DNA from 4 places in the Alloalcanivorax dieselolei B5 genome. Region 1 is predicted to be linked to each of the others. Evidence: predicted binding sites of a transcription regulator. Region 1 holds the regulator's gene; each other region holds the start of a gene.

Region 1 (5,821 bases):
GCCTGGCATAACCCGGCCCTGTTTCGGTTGATGTTTGGCTCCACCCTGGCGAACCGGGACGACCCGGAACTGGCCGAAGTGGCCCGCGTTTCCTTCCGGAGCTTGCGATTGGCCGTGGCCACCGCCAAGGGTGTGGAGGAGCAGGCGCCGGGTGTGGAGACAGCCACATTGCGCGCCTGGGGCCTGGTGCATGGTCTAAGCCATTTGATGCTGGATGGCCAGTTGAGCGCGATATCGGCGTCGCCTCTGGACGCGGCGGAACAAGCGCTGATGGAAACGGTGGAAGGCCGGCTATAATGCTCCGTTATAATTGGAGAACCCCATGAGCGACGATCGTTTTCTCGATATCGAAACCAAGCTGGCCTACCAGGAAGATCTGGTGAATGAGCTGAACCGCATCGTCAGCGTTCAGCAACGTTCCCTGGATGAGCTGGAAAAGGTGTGCCAGCGTCTGGTGGAGCGGGTGGTGGAACTGAACGAGGAGATCACCGCGCTGCGCATCCAGGACGCGCCGCCGCCGCATTATTGAGGCGGGAAGCCATTCGCTACTGCGCCAGCGCGGTGGGTTTGCTCACCAGTCGCTCCCGCGGGAAATGGCAGATAAAGACGCTGCCCTTGCCCAGTTCGCTGCGAATCTCCAGCCTCGCCCCGTGACGGATCAGCACGTGCTTGACGATGGCCAGCCCCAAACCGGTACCCCCGGTCTGGGTTACCCGGCTGGTGTCGGGCCGGTAGAAACGCTCGGTCAGGCGCGGAATATGTTTCGGATCGATACCAGTGCCGTCGTCGGAGACGGAAAAGTGGGCGCCTTTGTCGTCCTGCCACCAGCGGATCAGGATATGGCCGCCTTCCGGCGTGTACTTCACCGCATTGGTGATCAGGTTGCCGAAGGCGCTTTCCAGTTCCGCCGGGTCGGCCACCAGCCGGGCGGTTTCCGGCACCTCCAGAACGATCTGGTGATGCTTGTCCGGCGCCAGTGCCAGGGCGCTCTCGCGCATGCGCTTGAGCATGCCATGCACGGTCACCGCCTGGTGGGTATTGTCGGTGTTGGTGCTTTCCAGCCGCGACAGCAGCAGCAAGTCATGCACCAGGGCTTCCATGCGTTGGGACTGGCTGGCCATTTGCGACAGCGCTCGGCGTAACCGGGCCTGCTCCTCCGGCACGGTATCCTGCAGGGTCTCCAGATAGCCTTTGAGCACGGTCAGTGGCGTTTTCAGCTCATGACTGACGTTGGCGACGAAATCCTTGCGCATCTCCTCCAGGTGATGCAGCCGGGTGACATCGCGGGCCAGGATCAGCTGGTCACCGACGCCGAACTCGGTGATGCGGAATTGCAGGATGCGGTTGTCGTCCACCGGCCCGGGGATTTCCAGCGGTTCACGAAAATCGCCGCAGGACAGGTATTCGGTGAAGCGGGGGTGGCGGATCAGGTTGGTGAGCGGCTGGCCGAGATCCTTTTCCTCGTTCAGCCCCATCAACCGGTGCGCGGCGTGGTTCCAGTATTCCAGGTAGCCGTGGCTGTCGATCAGCACCACCGCGTCTTCCAGCGCATTCACCGATTGCTGGGCGCGCAGGATGATGCCCTGCAGGTTCTCCTGAGCGCGTCGTTCCTGCTGAAACAGGTGCTCCAACCGGGTATAGAACTCGCCCCACAGCCCCACACTGTCCGGCGGCTCGGTGTGTTCCTCGCGGATCAGCCAGGTGTAGAGGGCGAACAGCTGGCGGGTGCTCCAAACGATGTAACCGAGCAGACCCACCACCAGAGGCCAGACGTTCTGTACCGCCAGGGCCGCGACCAGCGACAGGGCGATAAGAACAATGATGCGGTTTACTTCCTTGGCCAGACTGCTTTTCATTGGCCGTTGCTTCCTCTCAGGGCCGTTGCGGAGGGGGAGGCCCGTTTCGGCCGATCCGTATCAGGGTCGTCTCAGGACACCTGGGCGGATCTTACCGAAAAGCGATAACCGGTGCCCCGCACGGTCTGAATGAAACCATCAAAGCCATGAGGCGCCAAGGCCTTGCGCAGACGGCGGATATGCACATCGATGGTACGGTCCTCCACGTACACATTGGCGCCCCAGACCTGATCCAGCAACTGGGTGCGGGAATAGGCCCGTTCCTGGTGACTCATGAAGAACTCGAGCAAACGGTATTCGGTGGGGCCCATGTCCACGGGTACCCCGTTGGCGCTGATGCGATGGCTGACCGGATCCAGGCACAGGCCCTGGACGTCGATCTCCTTTTCACCGGCGGCGGCGGAGGAGCGGCGCAACACCGCGCGAATGCGCGCGATCAACTCGCGGGTGGAGAAGGGTTTGGTGACATAATCGTCGGCGCCCACGTCCAATCCCTGGATCTTGTTATCTTCCTCGCTTTTGGCGGTGAGCATGATGATCGGCACTTCACTGGTGTTGTCGTCCCGTTTCAGGCGACGGGCCAGTTCGATGCCGGTTACCGAGGGCAGCATCCAGTCCAGCAATACCAGGTCCGGCCGTTCGTCGACGATGCGTTCGTGGGCTTGCTGGGCGCTTTCAGCCTCGAGTACGTCGAAATCGGCTAATTCAAGGGCCACGGACACCATTTCCCGGATGGCCGGTTCGTCGTCGACAATGAGGATGCGATTTTTTGACATAGTTCGGTCTTCCGCTTTCCCGCCCGGATGTAGGGAGCCTCATTAGATGGCTTTTTTATGACATCTTGATGACAGATTTGCCAACCTTTTCGCCGCCGCTCGCGCCATTACGCCGGGCGGCGGCGTTTCCGGGTGGGTCACAAATATTGCAGAAACAGACCGACGAAAACGCAGGCGCCCACCCAGTGGTTGTTAAGAAAGGCGTGAAAGCAGGGCCAGCGTTCCCGGTAGCGGATGCGCCATTGTTGATGACTGAACAGGGCGAGGGCGCCCAGCAGGCCCAGGTACCAGGGCAGGCCGAAGCCCAGGCGCAGCCCCACCAGCACCAGCCCGGCCAGCACCAGACCCTGGAGAATGCCGATGATCACCTTGTCCAGATCCCCGAACAGGATGGCGGTGCTTTTGATCCCGATCTTGAGGTCATCCTCGCGGTCGCACATGGCGTACTCGGTATCGTAGGCCACCGTCCACAGCAGATTGATGATGAACAGCAGCCAGGCGATGGGCGGCACGCTGGCGGTTTCGGCACCGAACGCCATGGGAATGGCCCAACTGAAGGCGGCGCCCAGCACCACCTGGGGCAGGTTGGTGAAGCGCTTGGTGAACGGATAAAGAATGGCCAGGCCCAGCCCGCCGAACGCCAGCCAGAAGGTGAAGCGGTTCAGGAACAACACCAGGATCAGGGCGATGAACAGCAGGCCCACGAACAACCCCAGGGCCTGTTTGGCGCTCAGGGCGCCGGTGGCCAGCGGGCGTTGCCGGGTGCGCTCCACCGAACCGTCGAAGTCGCGGTCGGCGAAGTCATTGATCACGCAGCCGGCGGCGCGCATCACGAACACCCCGAGCACGAAGATGACAATGTTCTTCAGGCTCGGCGTGCCATCGGCGGCGATCCACAGCGCCCACAGCGTGGGCCACATCAGCAGCATGCTGCCGATCGGCCGGTCCAGGCGCATCAGCTGAATCCAGGGCCACAGCGAGGGATAACGGTGTTCCACGAAAGCCAGCATGGTTGTTCCTTCTATTGTTCCCCGACCTGTTCTTCCCCCACCAGGGACCAGAGCGCGGGCAGAAAATACTCCGCCACCAGCAACGGCCGTCCCCTTTTCACGAAACGGGTCTGGCGCCCCCAACACGGCCCGCGGCCCGCCGGCGACAGGCCATAACGGACCCACACCTGATCCCGGTGTGCCTCGGGGTAACGGTATAACTCACTGCCCAGCGAACGGCCACCCATATGCGCCAGATTGCGATTGGCCCAGCGCAGACTGAGCAGCGGCAGGACGCTGCGGGCTTCCACCACCGGAGTGTCGCACAGCATCAGCGTGACTTCCCGGATCAGCGCGATGCGGCGCCCGCTCTGGTGTAACTGCTCGCGTTCGAAAGGCGCGGGGACCGTCACCAGGGAGCGGTTGTGGCGGACATGAAAAGCGCCGTGGCGGCGCAGGCGGGCGGTGAGGGATCCGGGGTCACCGAGCCAGTCGCGGATGAGCGGTGGTACGGTAAGACGATCCAGTGGACGCCATTTCGGGTCGGCGTCCAGAGGTGAATTTGGCATAGTGTGACACTCCGCTCTCGACCGGCGGCGTGGACTATGGCGCAAGGTGGCGCGAGGGGCAAGAGAGCGGCACGAATCTGGCAGGGTCGTCGGCCAGGGCGGGGCCGGTCATGGTGAGGTCATCGGCCCGACTGCCATGGTGACATCCGCGGGTGTCATTGATTTTTCAGGGCGGCGTGGCTACGTTAGCGGGCCCCTGGTTTCCGGCCCCTGGCGCTGTCCGGGATATTGATCAACGAGGTATGACATGAAGAAATGGGAATGTGTGGTGTGCGGCTTCATCTATGACGAAGCGGAAGGGCTCCCCGAGGAGGGCATCGAGCCCGGCACCAAGTGGGAAGATATCCCCGACGACTGGGTATGTCCGGACTGCGGCGTCGGTAAGGATGATTTCGAGATGGTGGAAATCTGAGCGACCGCCATTCCCGTCCCTGGCACCACCCTGGCACCACATAAGGAGCGCCAATGAAGCCCATCGTAGTGATCGGATCCGGTCTGGCCGGATTCAACGTGGTCAAGGAATTCCGCAAGCTGGACAAGGAAACGCCGCTGGTGGTGCTGACCGCCGACGACGGCCGCAGTTATTCCAAGCCGATGCTGTCCACCGGTTTCACCAAGGAAAAAACCGCCGACGACCTGGCCATGGCCTCGCCGGAACAGGTGGCCGAACAGTTCAACGTCACGGTGCGGACCCACGTTCATGTGGCCGGTATCGATGTCGACGGGCATCGGGTGCTGCTGCCGGACGACCATCTGGATTACAGCAAACTGGTGCTGGCGCTGGGGGCGGATACCTGGACGCCGCCGCTGGAAGGCGACGCGGTGGGCGAGGTGTTCTCGGTCAACGACCTGATGGACTATGGCCGCTTCCGCGAAGCCCTGCAGGGCAAGCGCCGCGTGACAATTCTAGGCGGCGGCCTGATCGGCTGTGAATTCGCCAACGATCTGAGCAACGGTGGCTTCGAAGTGGCCCTGGTGGAACCGATGGGGCGTTGCCTGCCGCTGTTATTGCCGCGGGCGGCTTCCGAGGCGGTGGGCCGGGGACTTGAGACATTGGGCGTGCGTTTCCACTTTGGCCCCCTGGCCCAGGCGGTACACCACGGCGATGACGGCACCCTGATCACCGAACTGTCCGACGGTACCCGGGTGGAATCCGAGGTGGTACTGTCCGCCATTGGTTTGCGTCCGCGCATCGACATGGCCAAGGAAGCCGGTCTGCGCACCAACCGGGGCATCCTCACCGACCGCACCCTGCGCACTAGCGCCGAGGACATCTATGCCCTGGGCGATTGCGCGGAAGTGGAAGGCCATGTGCTGCCCTACGTGCTGCCGCTGATGGCCAGCGCCCGCGCCCTGGCCAAAACCCTGGCCGGCGAGGAGACCGCGGTGAGCTACGGCGTCATGCCGGTGACCATCAAGACCCCGGCCTGCCCGGTGGTGGTCTGTCCGCCGCCAGCGGATAGCGAAGGCGAGTGGGAAGTGACGCAGCAGGAAAATGATGTCACCGCCCTGTTTCGTGGCGCCGACGGCACACTGCTGGGCTACGCACTCACCGGTGAAGCGGTGAAGGAAAAGCTCAAACTCAACAAGGAACTGCCGGCCCTGATGCCCTGACCGGGCCGGCCGCCGGC
Region 2 (5,821 bases), 780 kb from region 1:
TCCAGGGCGCTGTCCTGCAGGCGCTGGTCGGCGAGCAGGCGCCCGGCTTCCTGCGGCGTCAGTTCGCGCAGTATCCGCTGCTGCTCATCATTGATGCGAACGCCATCGCCCAGCACGATCAGCTTGTCGGCGGCCAGGGCGATGGCGGCGGTGGAGGCCACTTCCTCCGCGTTCAGGTTGAACAGTTCGCCGGTGGGGGAGCTTCCCAGCGGTGACAGCAGCACCACGTTGCCGGCGTCCACCTGCCGGCGGATCGGTCCGACCTCAATGCGGCGCACCTCGCCGGTGTGCTGGTAGTCAAAGCCGTCGCGCACCCCTTTGGGCTTGGCGATGACAAAGTTGCCGCTGATCAGCTGGATCGAGGCGTTGTGCATGGGGGTGTTCGCCAGCCCCATGGAGAACAGGCCTTCCAGCTTTAGCCGCAGCGCGCCCACCGCGGCGATCACCGCTTCCAGCGCGGCGCTGTCGGTGATCCGGGTGTGGTGCTCGAAATGGGTTTCCAGCCCGGCGGCGTGCAGGCGCCGGCTGATCTGTGGCCGGGCCCCGTGGACCAGCACCAGACGGACCCCAAGGGTGTTGAGCAGCGCCAGGTCATGCACCAGGGAAGGCAGTAACGGACTGTCCAGGACCTCGCCGGTCATCATCACCACGAAAGTGCGGCCGCGATGCGCGTTGATGTAGGGAGAGGAGTTGCGGAACCAGTTCACCTGGTCGGTAGTACTCACGGTTTTTCTCGGCCAATCAAGGGGATGGGCCAGTATAGCCAGCGCGGCCGGGGCCGCGCCAGGGGGCGAAGCACGCTTACACGCAACACGCTTGCACGCTAACCCCCTAAAACCTGATCGCCGACCTCGAGGCGAATCAGCGTGTTTGCGTGCTGGCGTGTAAGCGTGCAAGCGAATTCACGCCCCGAACAGGCCCTTGAAGAAATAGAAGAACAGAATCGACAACAGCGCGCCGGCGGGCAGGGTGACGATCCAGGAGGTGAAGATGGTGCTGATCACACGCAGGTTGAGCGAGCCGATGCCGCGTGCCATGCCGACGCCGAGCACCGCGCCCACCAGGGTGTGAGTGGTGGAGATGGGCAGGCCGGTGCCGGAAGCCAGCACCACGGTGGTGGCGGCGCCCAGTTCGGCGGCGAAGCCGCGGCTCGGGGTCAGCTCGGTGATCTTGGTGCCCACCGTGGCCATTACCCGCGCACCGAGTACCGCCAGGCCGAAGACAATGCCCATGGCGCCCACCAGAAGAATCCAGCCGGGGATGATCGACTCCTTGCCAATCACACCGCCGTTGGCCAGCACGCTGCTGATCGCCGCCAGCGGGCCCACCGCGTTGGCCACATCGTTGGAACCGTGGGCGAACGCCATGGCGCAGGCAGTAAAAATCATCAGTACCGCGAAGACCCGCTCCACGGAACTGAAGCGAAAATCCTTGTCGGCCTCCGGGTCCGGATGAATCCGGTTCAGAAACAGGACTCCCAGGCCCGCCACCACCAGCCCGCCGGCGACGGCCCACAGGCTGCTGGAACCAAAACTCATTTCCAGACCGACGTGCTTGAGGCCTTTCACCAGGGTGACCTTGGTGATCACGAAGCCCACCAGGAACATGTAGAAGGGCACCACTTTCTTGGCCCGCTGGAACGGGTCGTCATGGTTGAGCACCAGTTTCTGCACGCTCTTTATCAGGGCGAAGGACAGGAAGCCCGCCAGCAGCGGGGACGTCACCCAACTGGCGACGATGGAGCCCACCTGTCCCCAATGCACGGAATCCATGCCGACGCCGACCGCGGCGAAGCCAACGATGGCGCCGACGATGGAGTGAGTGGTCGATACCGGCCAGCCGGCCCAGGAGGCCACCACCAGCCAGATACCGGCGGCGAGCAGGGCGGAGAGCATGCCGTAGATCAGATAATGGGGTGTCTGGTTGAAGACCTCGGCATCAATGATGCCTTTGCGGATGGTGGCGGTGACTTCACCGCCAGCCAGGTAAGCCCCGGCGAACTCGAAAACAATGGCGATCAGAACCGCCTGTTTGACGGTGAGCGCCCGCGCGCCCACCGACGTGCCCATGGCGTTGGCAACGTCATTGGCGCCCACGCCCAGGGCCATGAAGAAACCGGCGCCGCCGGCAATGAGCAGCATCAGGGTGCTGTGTTCGAGCATCCACTCCATAGGGAACCTCTGCTGGTCTGCCGGACCCTAGCGGGCAAGCAACAATTGAAGATGGCCGCCCACCTTTTGGGCGCGGTCGGCCAGGTCACCGATCCAGTCGATGATCTTGTATAGGAACATCACATCCACCGGAGGCAAGCCGGATTCCAATTTGAACAGCTGGGCGCGGATCTGCACCTGCTGGTCGTCGTTGGCCCGTTCCAGGCGATCCAGTTCCTCGATGAGCTCTTCCACCAGACGGATTTCCCGGCCGCTGAAGCCGGTTTCCACCAGTTCGTCCAGTTCATTGATGGCCTTCTTGGCCTGGGCGGAAGTATCGATGGCGCCTTGCAGATAGTCGGTCATGCTATCGGCGAGGCTGGGGGGGAGCGTCATTTGCCGGCCGAGCATGAGGCCGGCGATGTCCTTGGCCTTGTTGGCCACCTTGTCCTGCACGCTGACCAGTTCCAGCAGATCGGAGCGGGGCACCGGCAGAAACAGGCTTTTGGGCAGATTAAGGCGGAACTCTTTCTTCAGCTCGTCGGCCTGGTTTTCCAATTGGGCGATGCGCTGGCGGGCTTCGCGGGCGCGTTCCCAGTCGCCGTCGCGGACCGCGGAGAAGAAATCGCCCAGGCCCAAAGCGCAATCGTGCACGGTGTCGTAATGCTTTTGCAGGGGGCGTATCGGCGATCGGCCGAAAAGGCCGGCAATAGAGCTGCCAAAGGACATAGGGACCCTGTCACGGAATCGTCACTGAAGTGGGCGCGAGTATAGTAGATACCGTCGCTGCTGCCTATTCCATGAAGTGCCGCTGCCTATTTCCCGGGAGAGTGATAGTATCTTCTTAATTATTAGATAGGTTTTTTGGGGGGTAGTAGTGATCGGAGCCATCACCACGGCTCGTCCGTCCCGGGCGTTCGAGCTGGATGTTCGCTGGGTCATGCGTGAACTGCTCGAAGAGCAGCGCGTGACCCGGGAAGACTACAACGTGATCTCCACCACGCCGCGGGAAAGCAGCGAACAGAGCTGGCATCCATTGCAGGTGGTGGCGAAATACCGGCTGGCCGACCGCCAGAATGAACACAACCTCCTCGATATCGATGTGCTCACCGCCTGGCTGGCGAAAAAAAGCGGTCTGAGCCTGTATCACATCGATCCGCTCAAGGTGGAAGTGGACCGGGTCACCGAGGTGATGAGCTACGCCTTCGCCGAACGCCACGGCATCCTGGCCCTGGAGGTGTCGGCGGATACGGTGGTGGTGGGCTGCGACCAGCCTTACCGGCTGGACTGGCGCGAGGATCTGCAGCAGGTGCTGGGGGACCGGGCGGTGCGGGTGGTACTGGCCAATCCCGAAGCCCTGCGCCGCTATCGTATCGAGTTCTACAATCTCAGCCGCTCCATCGCCGGGGCCCGTCGCTCCGGTGGTCAGGGCGGCGCGGATATCACCAATTTCGAGCAGTTGCTGGAAGTCGGTCGCGGTCGCCCGGACGCCGATGACCAGCACATCGTCAACATTGTCGACTGGATCCTGCAGTACGCCTTTTCCCAGCGCGCCAGCGACATTCATCTGGAGCCGCGCCGGGATACCGGGCGCATGCGTTTTCGTATCGACGGCGTCCTGCACGATGTGTATGAATTGCCGGCGCCGGTGATGGCGGCGGTGACCAGCCGCCTCAAGATCCTGTCCCGGCTGAACGTGGCGGAGAAACGCAAACCTCAGGACGGCCGCCTCAAGACCAAAACGCCGGATGGCAACGAAGTGGAACTGCGGCTGTCCACGTTGCCCACCGCCTTCGGCGAGAAGATGGTGATGCGGATCTTCGATCCGGAGGTGCTGGTGCGCAGCTTCGCGCAGATGGGTTTCAGCCAGGAGGATCACCAAGCCTGGCGGGCCATGACCGGCCACACTCACGGCATCGTCTTCGTCACCGGGCCCACCGGCTCCGGTAAAACCACCACCCTGTATTCCACGCTCAAGCAACTGGCGACCAGCGAGGTCAATGTCTGCACCATTGAGGATCCCATCGAAATGGTGGAACCCAGCTTCAATCAGATGCAGGTGCAGTCCAACATCGATGTCGGCTTCGCCGAGGGGGTGCGGGCGATGCTGCGGCAGGATCCGGACATCATCATGATCGGGGAGATTCGCGACCTGGCCACGGCGGAAATGGCGATCCAGGCGGCGCTGACCGGCCACCTGGTGTTGTCCACCCTGCACACCAATGACGCGCCTTCGTCGATTGTGCGGCTCACCGACCTCGGTGTGCCGCCTTACCTGATCACCGCCGCCGTCACCGGCGTCATGGCCCAGCGGCTGGTGCGGACCCTGTGCCCGCACTGCAAGGCGCCGCAGGCGGTGGACGCGGCGTCCTGGCGGGAACTGGTGCGGCCGTTCAAGATGGCTCAGCCGGAAAGCTGGTATCGGCCGGTGGGCTGTCTGGAGTGCCGGGGCACCGGCTACCTGGGGCGCATGGGGGTGTATGAGGCCATGCCGCTGGCGGCGCCGGTAAAAAGCCTGGTCAATCGTGGCGGTGATCTCGAGTCGCTTGCCCGTGAGGCGGTGCGCGGTGGCATGAAGCCTCTGCGCATCAGTGGCGCCCAGAAAGTGGCCGCCGGGTTCACCACGGTGGAAGAAGTGATGCGGGTAACGCCGTCCCCGGATATGCTGTTGGGCTGACACGCATACACGCAACACGCTGGCACGCCATGCTTGCCGACCCTGTAGCGAGACGGGGAGGGCGGATTGTTTGGGAAGGCTGTCATCGCGGGTGCGCAAACATGCTCGCTATTGTTTGCCAGCGATCTGGCTTCGGGTTTAGCGTGTTTCGTGCCAGCGTGCCAGCGTGCCAGCGTGCCAGCGTGCCAGCGTGCCAGCGTGCCAGCGGAAAAGCCCGGACCGGGCCTTTCCTTGTTTCCCGAGGCTGTGGACAATACCACCCATGACAGAACCGGACTATTCCGGCCTGCCCGATGACCTTGCCCAGCTGGTTGACCAGCATTGGCAACGGTTTCAGGAGGCGGGCCATACCCTGCCTGACGCTCTGCTCGCCGATCTGCCCAAAGTCTGGGCGGGTTCCGACTTCGTGGCGGAACACTTCATCCGTGACGGTGAGTTGGGGCCCTGGTTGCTCGAGCACTCCCTGGATCAGCGTCTGGACGCCATGTCCCTGGTTACCCAGGTGCAACAGGCGGTGGCCGCCTGTGTCGGCGAGGACGAATTAAAACAGGTGCTGCGGCGGCTGCGGCAGCGTCATATGACCCGCATCATCTGGCGGGATCTGGCCGGACAGGGCGACTACCACAGCACCGTGGCGGACCTGTCCCTGTTGGCCGACACCCTGATTTCCTGCGCTCTGGAGCAGCTATACGACTGGGCCCGGGCCCGTCAGGGCACACCGACGGGGCCGGACGGGCAACCGGTGAAGCTGGTGGTGTTCGCCATGGGCAAGCTGGGCGCGCGGGAACTGAATCTGTCCTCCGACATCGATCTGATCTTCGCCTATGAACATGAAGGCGAGCTGGAAGGCGAGCGGCGCGCGCTGAGCTTCCACCAGTTTTTTCAGCGTCTCGGCCAGCAGCTGATCAAAGCGCTGGATCAGACCACCGCCGACGGTTTCGTGTTCCGTGTGGACATGCGGCTGCGACCCTGGGGCAAGAGCGGTGCCCTGGCG
Region 3 (5,821 bases), 700 kb from region 1:
AGTCGGTGGCGCGCGCGGACAAGTAAATAATACGATGTTAATGAAGTGCGCGGGTAGAAATAGGGGGCGACGCCGGTGGGAACCGGCGGTCGCCCCAGGCAGGATCGGGTATTAGTCCGCCAGTTCGGACTCTACCCGGTAGATGGCGGTGGTGCCGCTCACCTCGTTGCCCACGATCAGCAGTGCCTCTTCGTTGGGAGACTGCTCGGCGGGGATGAATGTCAGCCCTTCCGGGCCCAGATCGCCGGCTTCCACAGTGGACGGGTCTTCCGTTGTCCAGTCTTCACGGGTGTTCAGATAGTCCTGGAAGATCGGCGTGGTGGGGTCGGTGATGTCGTACACCAGAATGCCGCCCATGCGCTCCAGGCCCAGGAACAGGAAGTGCTTTTCGCCGATCTGGCCGATGGTCAGACCTTCCGGCTCCGGTCCCTTGTTGTCACTGCGGCTTTCCAGGGCGTTGCCTTCGTCGTGATTGCTGTTGAAGAAGTCCTTGCACGGAATATCGCGATTGCTGCCCAGCATGCACTCCTCGCCGGCCAGGAACTGTTCGATGGCGTCGCCGGAATCCCATACCAGAGCGCCTTCTTCGTCCCAGATGGAGAACGAGCGGCCGCCAAAGGCGTACAGGTTGTCGTACATGAGGCGGTCGCCGTTGGCGTCTTCCAGGCCCTGCTCGTTGAACATGACCGGGTTGCCAGCCTCGTCGGTGCGATAGCCTTCGGTCCAGGTGATGTTGAGGCGGCCGAGTTGCTCGTCCTCACGGCAGTCACCGGGGTCGCCGGCGGTGGCGTTGCAGTAGCTGAAGGTTTCCGGATTCAGCAGTGCTCCGGCGGCCAGGGCGCGCAGGTGGGCCGGCAGATCGTCGCCGCAGCGGCGGTCGAAGCCGTTGGCGTGCACCAGATGTTTGACGCGCCATTCTTCGACGAAGCCCTGGGTGACGTCGCCGTCGCAGGGCGCGGCGTCCTCGGTGCCGAAGTAGGCAGCATTGTCCTCGCCCCAGGCACGGGCGTCACCTTCGTTGGCGGTGACCAGATAGGTGGCGCCACCGGATGGGTAGGCGGCGATGGAATCCGGCAGGTACAGGCCTTTGACACCAGGCCAGGTGGTGATGTTGATGACGCCGTCGTCGTCGGAGACGTCGAGCCCGTTGCCGTCTTCACCATGGTCCTTGGTGCCCAGCGCTACGATGTCGATGACTTTGGCGTTGGCGATATCGACAATCGCCAGAGCGTTGTTTTCCTGCAGGGTGACCCAGGCCTTGCCGCTGTCGGTGGAAACCGCGATGTATTCCGGCTCCAGATCCATGGCCACGGAGGCGTTAGGGCCGAAGATGCGCACGCCGGCAGCCAGCAGCTCGTCCTTGCGATCATCAAAGTCGGTGAAATCCGCGGTGTCGGGCTGCGGGCTGGCCGGGTCGGTGATGTCCACAACACTGATGGAGCCTTCCGGATCGACGCTGTAGTCGTCGCTGGGTTCGCCTTCGTTGGCGAGCAGAACGTACCGGCCGTTCGGAGTGAAGGTCACCATGTCCGGTTGAGCGCCAACCGATGTGGTGGAGATCAGCTCGAGGGTGTTGGCGTCATACAGCGCCAGATGGCCGGGATCGGTCTTGGTGGGGGCCTCCACCGCCAGAGCTACCAGATCGCCATGTACGGCGACGCTGTTGACCACGGTGCCCTCGCCAATGTTTTCGGTGGTCAGGGTGTCGGCGTGAGCCGGGTTGGCCGGATCACTCAGATCCAGCACATCCACCGCGCCTTTCTGTGCGTTGACCACGAAGGCCCGCTTGGTGCCGGCATGATAGGCGGTGATTTCGGCTGCGCTGGCGTCGAATTGTCCGCTCTTGTAGCGGCCAAGCAGTTCCAGGCTGATGCTTTCCGGGGTGGTTACCGGCGGATCCACCGGTGTCGGGTCGTTGTCGCTGTCTCCCCCACAGGCACTGAGGGCGGCGGCCAGTACCGTGGTGGTGGCCAGAAGTCGCCAAGTCGCCATGAATCGTCTCCAGTTGTCATTTTGGTCGCCCTTGGGGTGTACAGAACGGCGATGACAATGGCGTGACGAAACGGTGACCGCCGTATGACGGCGGCCACTGCGAACGGGCTCTTAATCCTTCAGTAGACGGCGCAGTACCTTGCCGGCGGGGGTGGCCGGCAGGCTGTCGATAAAGGCAATGTGACGCGGGTATTTATACGCCGCCATGTGCTCCTTGGCCCAGTTGATCATGTCCTGCTCGCTGACCTTGCCTTTGTGATCGGGCTTGAGCACCACGAACAGCTTTACCGTCTCGCCGCGTTTGTCATCGGGGATACCGATGGCGGCGCTCTGGGCGATGGCGGGGTGGTCCTGCATCAGCGCTTCCACATCCTCGGGGAACACGCTGTAGCCCGAGCACTTGATCATTTCCTTCACCCGGCCGGTGAAGAACAGGTAGCCGTCCTCGTCCAGGTAGCCGACATCGCCGGTGTGCACCCAGCCGTCACGCAGCGTCTCCGCGGTGGCTTCGTCCCGCTTCCAGTAGCCTTTGAACACCGCCGGGTTACGCACCACGATCTCGCCGCTCTGGTTGGGCCCCAGTGGCGCTTTGCTTTCCATATCGAGAATGCGGATCTCGTTGCCCGCCACCGGTACACCGCAACTGCCCCACTTGATGCGGTCCTTGGGCATGAAGGTGTCGGACGTGTGGGTTTCGCTCAGGCCATAGGCGGCTTCGTGCATCTGACATCCAGTCAGCGCCTTCCATTCCCCGGCCAGCTTTTCCGTTACCGGCATGCCGAAGCTGGTGGCCGGGTTATTGCTCAGGCTGCTCAGGTCGTAGTCGCCGATGTTGGGCATGTCCAGCAGCGCCCGGTTCATCGGCGCGATGGAGTACCACATGTCGCAACGGTATTGGTGCAACGCCTTGGCGGTGGTTTCCGGATCGAAGCGCGCCAGGATCACGGTGGTGCGTCGGGCGTATACCGGCATGTACACCCCCATGTTCATGCCGGCAATGTGGCATAACGGCGCGATGGCGAGACCAATGCCATCCGCCTTCAGGCGGTTGGCCTGGAACGACGCCGCCATTTTGAACAGGCTGCTGCCGTAGCTGAGCATGGCGCCCTTGGGGCGGCCGGTGGTGCCGGAGGTGAAGGTCATCAGGCCGATGCCGTTCCACAGATCGGCGGCCGGCAGTTCGGCCAGCGGCGCGGTGTCGCGCAGTACCTGGCTCAGGTCCACGGTATCCGCCGGCGCCTGGTCCGGTTCGTCCAGCAGCTCTCCGGGAATCTCCAGGGTGGGCGCCGCCGGCAGGTAATCACCATAGGCGAGAGTCAGGATGGTGTTCAGGGTCGGGACCTGGTCCCGTGCCTGTGCCACGTTCGGGTACAGATTGCGCGCGGCGATCAGCGCGCAAACCTCGGCATTGCTCAACTGGTAGGCGATTTCCGCCGCTTTGTACTGCGGGTTCACCGGTGTCACGATGCCGCCCAGGCTCTGCACCGCGTAGTGAGCAATGATGTACTGCGGGCAGTTCTGCATGTACAGCGCTACCCGGTCACCTTTGCCAATGCCTTGCTGGCTCAGGTAGGCGGCAAGGCGCCGTACCTTGTCACCGACCTCTCCCCAGGTCAGTTCGGTGCCGTAATAGATGTAGGCGCGGCGATCGGGCACTTCCTCGGCGTGCTGTTGCAGGTATTCATGCAATGGCTTTTCACCGCGCAGGTATTCCACGGTTTCCCCGGCCCAGGCGGAACCGGGGACCGCTACTGGATTGAATTCGGCTTGGGTCTGGCTGGACATCTGCTTGCTCTCCTTATCGGCCTCATCGGCCTCGATCAATACAAAGAGCGCCCCGACCTGCCTCTGACGGCGGGGCGCTAAAAAATGGCCGGGAGCCATTTTTAACGTCGCTTCAGCGACGGCCCTATGGGTGACCGCCATGGACGGCGGTCATAAAAGGGGTTATCCGTGGCCCTGGGTGGTTGGGTCGAGGGCCGATCGCAGGGACTCGCCGAGGGCGTTGAAGGCCACCGCGGTGATCATGATCAATACCCCGGGGGCGTACATTTGCTCAGGCACGATGGACATGTACAGGTAGCCACGGGCGATCATCGAGCCCCAACTCACCTCGGGCAGCTGCACGCCGAGGCCAAGAAAACTCAGGCTCGCTTCGGCCAGCAGGGCCACGGCCAGCAGTAGGGTGCTCTGCACGATCACCGGCTGTACCGCATTGGGCAGTACGTGTTTGATCAGCAGCCGTGCCGGAGAGGCGCCGAAGCAGCGGGCCGCGTCGACATAAAGTTCCTGTCGTACCACCAGGGTGCGGGCGCGAATCAGGCGGGCTATCTGCGGCGCGAACACCAGTCCCACGGAAAACATGGCGTTGGTCAGGCCGATTCCCATGGCGCCGGTCACCGCCACGGCCAGGATGATGGCCGGGAACGACAGGAAGGTATCGACCAGGCGACTGATGGCGGAATCCACCCAGCCGCCGGTGAAGCCGGCGATCAGTCCCAGCGGCAGGCCGATAGCCAGCGCCACGGAAACCGCCAGGAGCGCCGCATAGAGAGAATTGGCGCCACCATGGATCAGACGGCTTAACACATCACGGCCGAGGTCGTCGGTGCCGAGCCAGTGCGCGGCGCTGGGACCGGCCAGTATCAGTTCGTCGTTCTGATCCGTGGGTGAATAGGGGGCGATCCACGGCGCCAGCAAAGCGGCGCCAAGAATGATCACCAGAATACCGAGGCTGATGGCGGCGCGGGGATCGCGACGCAGCCAGCGCAGCAGGCGAACTGGCAACGCCGGCTCTTCCCAGTGCGGCAAAGGTTCCGCTTCGGCTTCGGATAGCGTCAGATTGGTCATGATGCGTTAATCCTCGGGTCAAGAAGAGTGCACAGCAGGTCGGTCAACAGGTTGACCACGATGACGGTGACCACCATGGCCAGTACCGCGCCCTGCACCACCGGGAAATCACCCTGCAGTACCGCGTTGACGATGCTGCTGCCGATGCCGGGGATGGCGAACACCGCTTCCACCACCACGGTGGCGGCGAGGATTTTGTTGAACAGCAGCCCGACCACGGTGAGCAGATTGACGCTGACGTTCTTCAAACCATGCAGCCAGAGGATACGCGCCGGGCTCAAACCCTTGGCGTGCAGGGTGCGTACATGTTGGGAGGACTGGATTTCCACCAGGGAGCTGCGGAGTTGTCGCGCCACCTCGGCGATGCCATTGGTGCACAAGGCCAGGGCCGGCAGAGTGGCGTACCACAGCGCCTGGCTAAAGTCCTCAAACGGAGAAACGAAGCCGGTGGCCGGGAACCAGCGCAGGGTCAGCGCGAAGAACAGCACCAGGATCATGCCGAACCAGAAATTGGGCAGGGCCACGCCGAGCGAGGCGGCGCCCATGATGCCGCCATCCAGTTTGGAACCGGAGCGGGTGGCGGCGAGTATGCCCAGTGGTACGCCGATCACTATCGACAGCAGGGTAGCGTATACGGCCACCAGCAGAGTGTTGGGGAAGGTCCGGGCAATGGTTTGCGCCACCGGCTCACCAGACAGCAGCGCCGTGCCAAGATCGCCGCTGGCGGCTTGCCACAACCATTGGCCGTATTGCACGAAGAACGGCTGATCCAGACCATAGGCCTGACGAATCTCGGCGATCCGTTCCACCGAGGCATTTTCGCCGGCCAGAGTGACGGCCACGTCACCGGGGATCAACTGCATCAGGCAGAACACAATAAAGGTGGCCAGCACCAGGATAGGCAGCGCCTGCAGCAGGCGCGATATCACCATCCGTTGTTTTACACGAGTGACCATGGGAACAACTCCCGCCCGGCAAC
Region 4 (5,821 bases), 580 kb from region 1:
TTTCATCGCCTCAGGCGGCACAAACTCAGAGCGCTACTAACAGCATGAGAAAACATATATCCGCCCTCGGTCGATCGGTGCGCCACTTTCCCCGCACCCACCTTTTGCTCTCCGGAAGCCTTGTTTTGATCGTCACACTGGTGACCCTGTTACCAGAATCCGGAGAAAGTCGACCCGAACGCCCGCAGACCCTGAATTTGAACCTCAACGCCGCCGGCGATCCCCCCGTCGCCGCCAAACCGGCTCCGACGGCGGACACCGAATCCGCACCAGACAGCGATCTCGCCGCCGAACCGGCACCTCCCGAACCAACTCCCCAATGGGAGACCATCACCGTGGCCGCGGGCGACACCCTGGGCCGCCTGCTGCAGGACCGCGGCGTTACCGCCGCCCAGGTTCATCGGCTGGTGACCGGCGACAAGCGCCTGCAGGATCTCAAGAATATCCGCCCCGGCCAGACCTTCGAGGTTTTGCTCAACGAGCAGGGCGAACTTCAGGCCCTGAAGTACAAGCCTTCCAGGATCCAGACCATCACCGCCACCCTCACCGGGGACGGCACCTGGCAAGCCAGCAGCGAGCAGCGCGAGTACCAGCGCCGCGTCCGCTTCGCCGACGCCACCATCAACAGTTCGCTGTTCCTGGCCGGCCAGGCCGCTGGCATGAGCGACAATCTGACCATGCAACTGGCCAACATCTTCGGCTGGGATGTGGATTTCGTTCTCGATATCCGGCCCGGAGACCGCTTCCGCGTGCTCTTCGAGGAGCTGTACCTGGACGGCGAGAAAGTCGGCGAAGGGGACATCCTGGCCGCCGAGTTCTGGAACCGGGGCCGTCACTTGACCGCCTATCAGTATCAGGATGAAGACGGCGCCGTGGCGTATCTGGACGCGGAAGGCAACTCCATGCGCAAAGCCTTCATCCGCACCCCGGTGGCGTTTTCCCGCATCAGTTCCGGCTTTAACCCGGGACGCCGCCATCCGGTGCTGAACACCATCCGCGCGCACAAGGGCACCGACTATGCCGCCCCCTCCGGCACGCCGATCAAGGCCGCCGGCAAAGGCAAGGTGATCTTCGCCGGTGTCAAAGGCGGCTATGGCAACGTAATCATCGTCCAACACGGCCGCCGCTACACCACGCTGTACGCCCACATGCGCGGCTTCGCCAAGGGCATTCGCGTGGGCACGCGGGTCAATCAGGGCCAGACCATCGGCTACGTGGGCTCTTCCGGCCTCGCCACCGGCCCGCACCTGCACTACGAATTCCGCATTGATGGCGTGCATCGCAATCCGCAAACCGTCCCACTACCCAAAGCGCAGGGCGTCAGCCCGGGGAACAAGGAGCAGTACCTGGCCCAGGTGCGTCGCGTGAACTCGCAGATGACTCTGTTTGCCGGAGCCGCCACCCTGGCACGCAGCGATGTCCGGTGACGGGCTCTACATTGGTCTGATGACCGGCACCAGCGTCGATGGCATCGACGCGGTGCTGGCCTGCATTGGCAAGCGGGATTTCCAACTCCTCGCCCATCAGGGCTTCCCCTTACCCGATACCCTGCGCGATGACATTCTGAAGCTGTGTCGCAGTGGCCCGGACGAGATCGACCAGGCCGGACACGTTCATCGTCAGCTCGGTGAAGCTTACGCCCGCGCCACACTGGCCTTGCTGGCGCAATCCGGTCACCGACCGGAGCAGATCCATGCCGTGGGCTGTCATGGCCAGACCGTTCGCCATCGCCCCGGCGAGCTCGGTTTCAGCATTCAACTGGGCTGCCCGGACACCCTGGCCGTCCGCACCGGCATCCCGGTAGTGAGCAACTTCCGCAATAAAGACATGGTGCTCGGCGGCCAGGGAGCCCCCCTGGTACCCCGCTTCCACCAGCGGCTGTTCGGCGCGGCGGCGCAAAGGGTCGCGGTGGTCAACATTGGCGGCATGGCCAACGTCACTCTACTGGATGAGGGCAAACTGATTGGCGGCTTTGATACCGGCCCCGGCAATGTCCTGATGGACCTCTGGATACAGCGCCATCAGGGCGAGCCCTATGACCGGAACGGCGCCTGGGCCGCTGGCGGCACCCTCTTGCCGGATCTGCTGAGCAGCCTGCTGGCCGATCCCTATTTTCGGTTGCCGCCCCCGAAAAGCACCGGCCGTGAGCATTTCAACGCGGACTGGCTGCAACAGCGACTGCCAGCGGACGGCAATGCGCGGCAGGTGCAAAGCACTCTGGCGGAACTGACCGCCCGCACTATCGCCAACGCCCTTAACGATTTCGCGCCACAACGGCTGCTGGTTTGTGGCGGAGGTGCCAATAACCGGCATTTACTCGCCCGCCTCCATGCCCTGCTCGACATCCCGGTGTGTTCCACCGAGGATTTTGGTCTGCATCCGGACTGGGTGGAAGCCGGCGCTTTTGCCTGGCTGGCCTGGGCCAGGATCGAAGGAGAAACCGGGAATGCGCCGGCGGTCACCGGAGCCAGCCGGGCCGCGGTGCTCGGCCAGCTCACGCTGCCCTGATCACACGCTCCCGAGAATCCAAAGCGCGCTCAGCGTGGACGAGATGCCCAGGGTGGCGCCGGCGAGGATATCCGTGGGGTAGTGAACGCCCAGCAGCACACGCGAGGCGCCCACCATAAGAGCGAACAGCACGGCCATGGGCACCAGTGCCGGGAAGAAAACACAGATCAGGGTGGCCATGACGGAAGCCGCGGCGGTATGCCCCGACGGGAAGCTGAAGCGGTCCGCCGGTTTGATGAAGGCATTGAGCGCCTCCACGCTGTCCGCCGGACGCGGACGGCGAATCAGATTCTTCAGCAACATGAACGCCGGCACCTCAATGACGTAGGCAATCGCCGCCGCCTGCGCGAACACCGTGCCGATGCCATCCAGCAGCGTCCACACCAGAGCCACCAGCACCACGTACAGAGGCCCATCACCAAGGCGGGATACCAGGCGTGCCGCTCGGGCCCAACGGGCTGCCCGCGGCTGTCTGGACAGCCAGCACATGGCACGCACGTCGGCGGCGGTCATACGTTGGAAACTGGGTCGCTGAATCATCATGCCTCCAGCATCCATGCCCGTGGAGACAATGATTTGACTGTTTGGTGACGGTTTTATGACGATCCGTCAGGGGTGTCTCGCACGGAGATTGCCCTTGAAAGATTTACACAGAGAAGGAGGAGCCGCAACCGCAGGTTGTTGCGGCGTTGGGATTGTTGACCACGAAGCGGGAGCCCATCAGCCCCTTCTCATAGTCCACTTCGGAGCCATCCAGGTACTGAATACTCATGGCATCCACCAGCAAGGTCACGCCTTCCCGGTCCACCGAGGTATCGTCGTCGTTAACCTGCTCATCGAAAGTAAAGCCGTAGGAGAACCCCGCGCAACCGCCGCCGGTGATGTACACCCGCAGCTTCAGATCGGGATTGCCTTCGTCATCACGCAACTCCTGGACTTTCTGAGCCGCGCGCTCGGTCAGGGTAATAGGTGCGGATTCGCTCATCATGATCACTTCATATCCAGGGCGAGCATGGTCCAATACCTGAGTGTTTTAGTCAAGAATAGCCGGCGGCGGCTTGTGCCACCGCCATAAACCTCACCGGCATCAGCTTGAAACAGGCTCGATAGCTCAGACGGTTTCCGCCGGATCCGCCTCGACCTGTTCTCCGGCTTTCTGCCCGGGGGCCGGCAGATTACGCCGTTCCTCGTCCATGCGCACCAGTTTACCGTTGACCCGGGCGCCCATCACCATTTCCAGCATGATGTAATAGACATTGCCGTCCACCGACGCCTTGCTGGCCAGTTCCAGATGCTCGGCGGCACTGACGTCGCCCTCGACCCGGCCGTTGATGGTGACCCGCGGCACGTGAATCTCGCCACGCACCACCCCTGTTTCACCGATGATCAGCTGTCCGCCTTCATCGCCGGCACGAATGTTCCCTTCCACTTCCCCCTGAATATGCAGGCCGCCGGTGAATTCCACATCCCCCAAGATGCGGGCACTGGCGGCAATCAGGGTGTGGTCGCGAAAGCCTTGTGCATTGCCTTTCTTATCTCGACCCAACACCGTTGTCTCCTGATGATTATCGTTGTACCGGAGCGCTTCGAAGCACGCCCCGCTCCCCCCCGGAAGCTCACCAAGGCAGTCGTTGTTCCGACTGCGCGGTCCTTCGCCCGGATGCCGTGGCGGTCACCTCCAGAGATGACACCTGCAGTTCCGCGGGCACCGTTACGATACCCGAAAGCTCCTGAAAATACCGGAACTGAAACCTGTCCTCACTGTGCTCTTCCAGGTAATCGGCGGCATCGGCAGTGAACGCCTCGCCACCACGGCTGCCGCGCAAGGTGAAACTGACACGGCCGGACAGGGCGTCCCGGTTCTCCCCGGTTTGCACCAGCACCAGGCGATAACGCACCCGCCGTTCGCCCTCAGCGGGACTCAATTCCAGCTTTTGCACCACCAGCCCATGATCTTCGTCGCTGGGGGACATCACACTCTTGTAGAACGAGACCGCTTGCTCCAGTTCCGCCTGCTGATCGCGCAGGGCCCGGATTTCCTGACGCAGCTGCTCGCGCGCCTGTTCCCCCACCTGGGCTTCGGTGCGGTACACCGCCAAATCCTTGCGGGCCTGATCCAGTTCCTGTTTGACTTGGTGCAAAGAGCGCCGGGCAGGACCGTCCTCTTCACCTTCGCTACTATCGCCGGCGATCACCGACAGCCCCGGCACACCATACCACCAGACCAGAGCGCCGCCGCCCACCAAACACGCCAGGCACAGCACCGACCCCGCCAGGCCCGCCAACAAACGCCGCCGGCGCTGGGTGGAGGGGCTGATCGGCACCAGCACCACATCGTCCAACCGGTTTTTCACGCCCCACTTCGCCATCAGGACCACAACCCGCTATCGCCATCAGCGATGCACGCCCTGAGTTTGTTTGCCGTTTCGGCCAAGGCCATAGAATGCTCCAAACAGGTAACGCCCCAAGCCCCGGGCCATTCAAGCCACCGGACCGGGGAAAATAATAGGCAGGGCCGTCCGGCCCGGCAACTCAGGCCGTCTTATCCTCACCCGCGGGGCGCCGCCCCTCGGCCGCCATCCCCGCGCCGTTGGCCATGCGCTCCGCCAGGGAATCATACAATGGACGCGACCATACCAGTTTCGATACCGCGGCGGACAGAAAAGCGCCCACCATCAGAGACAACAGCAGATCGTGTCGGTTGCCAGTCAATTCCATGACGATCACGAAGGAGGTGATCGGACGCTGAATCACGCCGGCCAGAAACGCCGCCATCGCCACCACGGTGATGCCGATCACCGAGGACTCCGGAAACCAGCCGCTCAAGGCACTGCCAATGCCGGCACCGGCGGCCAGGCTGGGCGAAAACAAGCCCCCGGGCAGCCCGGTGAAATAGGACACCAGGGTCGCGCCCATTTTCGCCAGCGGGAAGGACCAGTCACCGACATGCTCCCCATCCAGCAGGCTGCGCGCCTCCTCGTAACCACTGCCGTAAGTGGCGCCGCCGGTAAGCAACCCCAGTGCCACCAGCACCACGCCGCAGAGAAACACTACCCGATACGGGTGCCTGACGGCATGTGGCGTCAGCCAGCGGCTACCACTGATCAGCAGACGACTGAACAGACCGCCCAGCAAGCCGCAGATGAGCGCCACCACGCCGATGGCCAGCCAGTTGGCGGTCAGCTCCAGATCGCCCTGGGGATGGCCAAAGTAGCTGTAGTGGCCGTTGATCATCAGCACCACCACGCCAGAGAGAATGATCGCCAGAATCAGGGTGCCGCTGGTGCGTTGCTCGAAGGAGCCGGACAGTTCC

Evidence for each region. Region 1 encodes PhoB, which activates phosphate uptake and scavenging genes when phosphate is short. Its sites were predicted from a motif close to TGTCATANNNNTGTCANA; they were not measured.
Region 2: B5T_RS03140 (TIGR00153 family protein) is a predicted target of PhoB. The motif match lies at 2,888-2,905, and genes of this name have one in related genera.
Region 3: B5T_RS02745 (choice-of-anchor I family protein) is a predicted target of PhoB. The motif match lies at 2,043-2,060, and genes of this name have one in related genera.
Region 4: B5T_RS18945 (phosphatase PAP2 family protein) is a predicted target of PhoB. The motif match lies at 3,095-3,112, and genes of this name have one in related genera.

The regions. Positions count from the first base shown of each region.
Region 1 covers NC_018691.1:4,814,499-4,820,319, reverse strand. Annotated here, with positions in the region: gene B5T_RS21640 (TetR/AcrR family transcriptional regulator) at 1-297, shown strand, start outside; gene B5T_RS21635 (SlyX family protein) at 323-529, shown strand; gene phoR (phosphate regulon sensor histidine kinase PhoR) at 546-1,856, opposite strand; gene phoB (phosphate regulon transcriptional regulator PhoB) at 1,928-2,632, opposite strand; gene ubiA (4-hydroxybenzoate octaprenyltransferase) at 2,770-3,642, opposite strand; gene B5T_RS21615 (chorismate--pyruvate lyase family protein) at 3,654-4,190, opposite strand; gene rd (rubredoxin) at 4,438-4,602, shown strand; gene B5T_RS21605 (NAD(P)/FAD-dependent oxidoreductase) at 4,656-5,804, shown strand.
Region 2 covers NC_018691.1:662,817-668,637, forward strand. Annotated here, with positions in the region: gene argA (amino-acid N-acetyltransferase) at 1-725, opposite strand, end outside; gene B5T_RS03135 (inorganic phosphate transporter) at 903-2,171, opposite strand; gene B5T_RS03140 (TIGR00153 family protein) at 2,199-2,879, opposite strand; gene B5T_RS03145 (GspE/PulE family protein) at 3,091-4,827, shown strand; gene glnE (bifunctional [glutamate--ammonia ligase]-adenylyl-L-tyrosine phosphorylase/[glutamate--ammonia-ligase] adenylyltransferase) at 5,090-5,821, shown strand, end outside.
Region 3 covers NC_018691.1:581,633-587,453, forward strand. Annotated here, with positions in the region: gene B5T_RS02745 (choice-of-anchor I family protein) at 112-1,992, opposite strand; gene B5T_RS02750 (AMP-binding protein) at 2,104-3,777, opposite strand; gene B5T_RS02755 (ABC transporter permease) at 3,940-4,842, opposite strand; gene B5T_RS02760 (ABC transporter permease) at 4,839-5,798, opposite strand.
Region 4 covers NC_018691.1:4,235,731-4,241,551, forward strand. Annotated here, with positions in the region: gene B5T_RS18935 (peptidoglycan DD-metalloendopeptidase family protein) at 126-1,427, shown strand; gene B5T_RS18940 (anhydro-N-acetylmuramic acid kinase) at 1,417-2,508, shown strand; gene B5T_RS18945 (phosphatase PAP2 family protein) at 2,509-3,051, opposite strand; gene erpA (iron-sulfur cluster insertion protein ErpA) at 3,155-3,493, opposite strand; gene B5T_RS18955 (bactofilin family protein) at 3,620-4,057, opposite strand; gene B5T_RS18960 (DUF6776 family protein) at 4,125-4,877, opposite strand; gene B5T_RS18965 (chloride channel protein) at 5,041-5,821, opposite strand, start outside.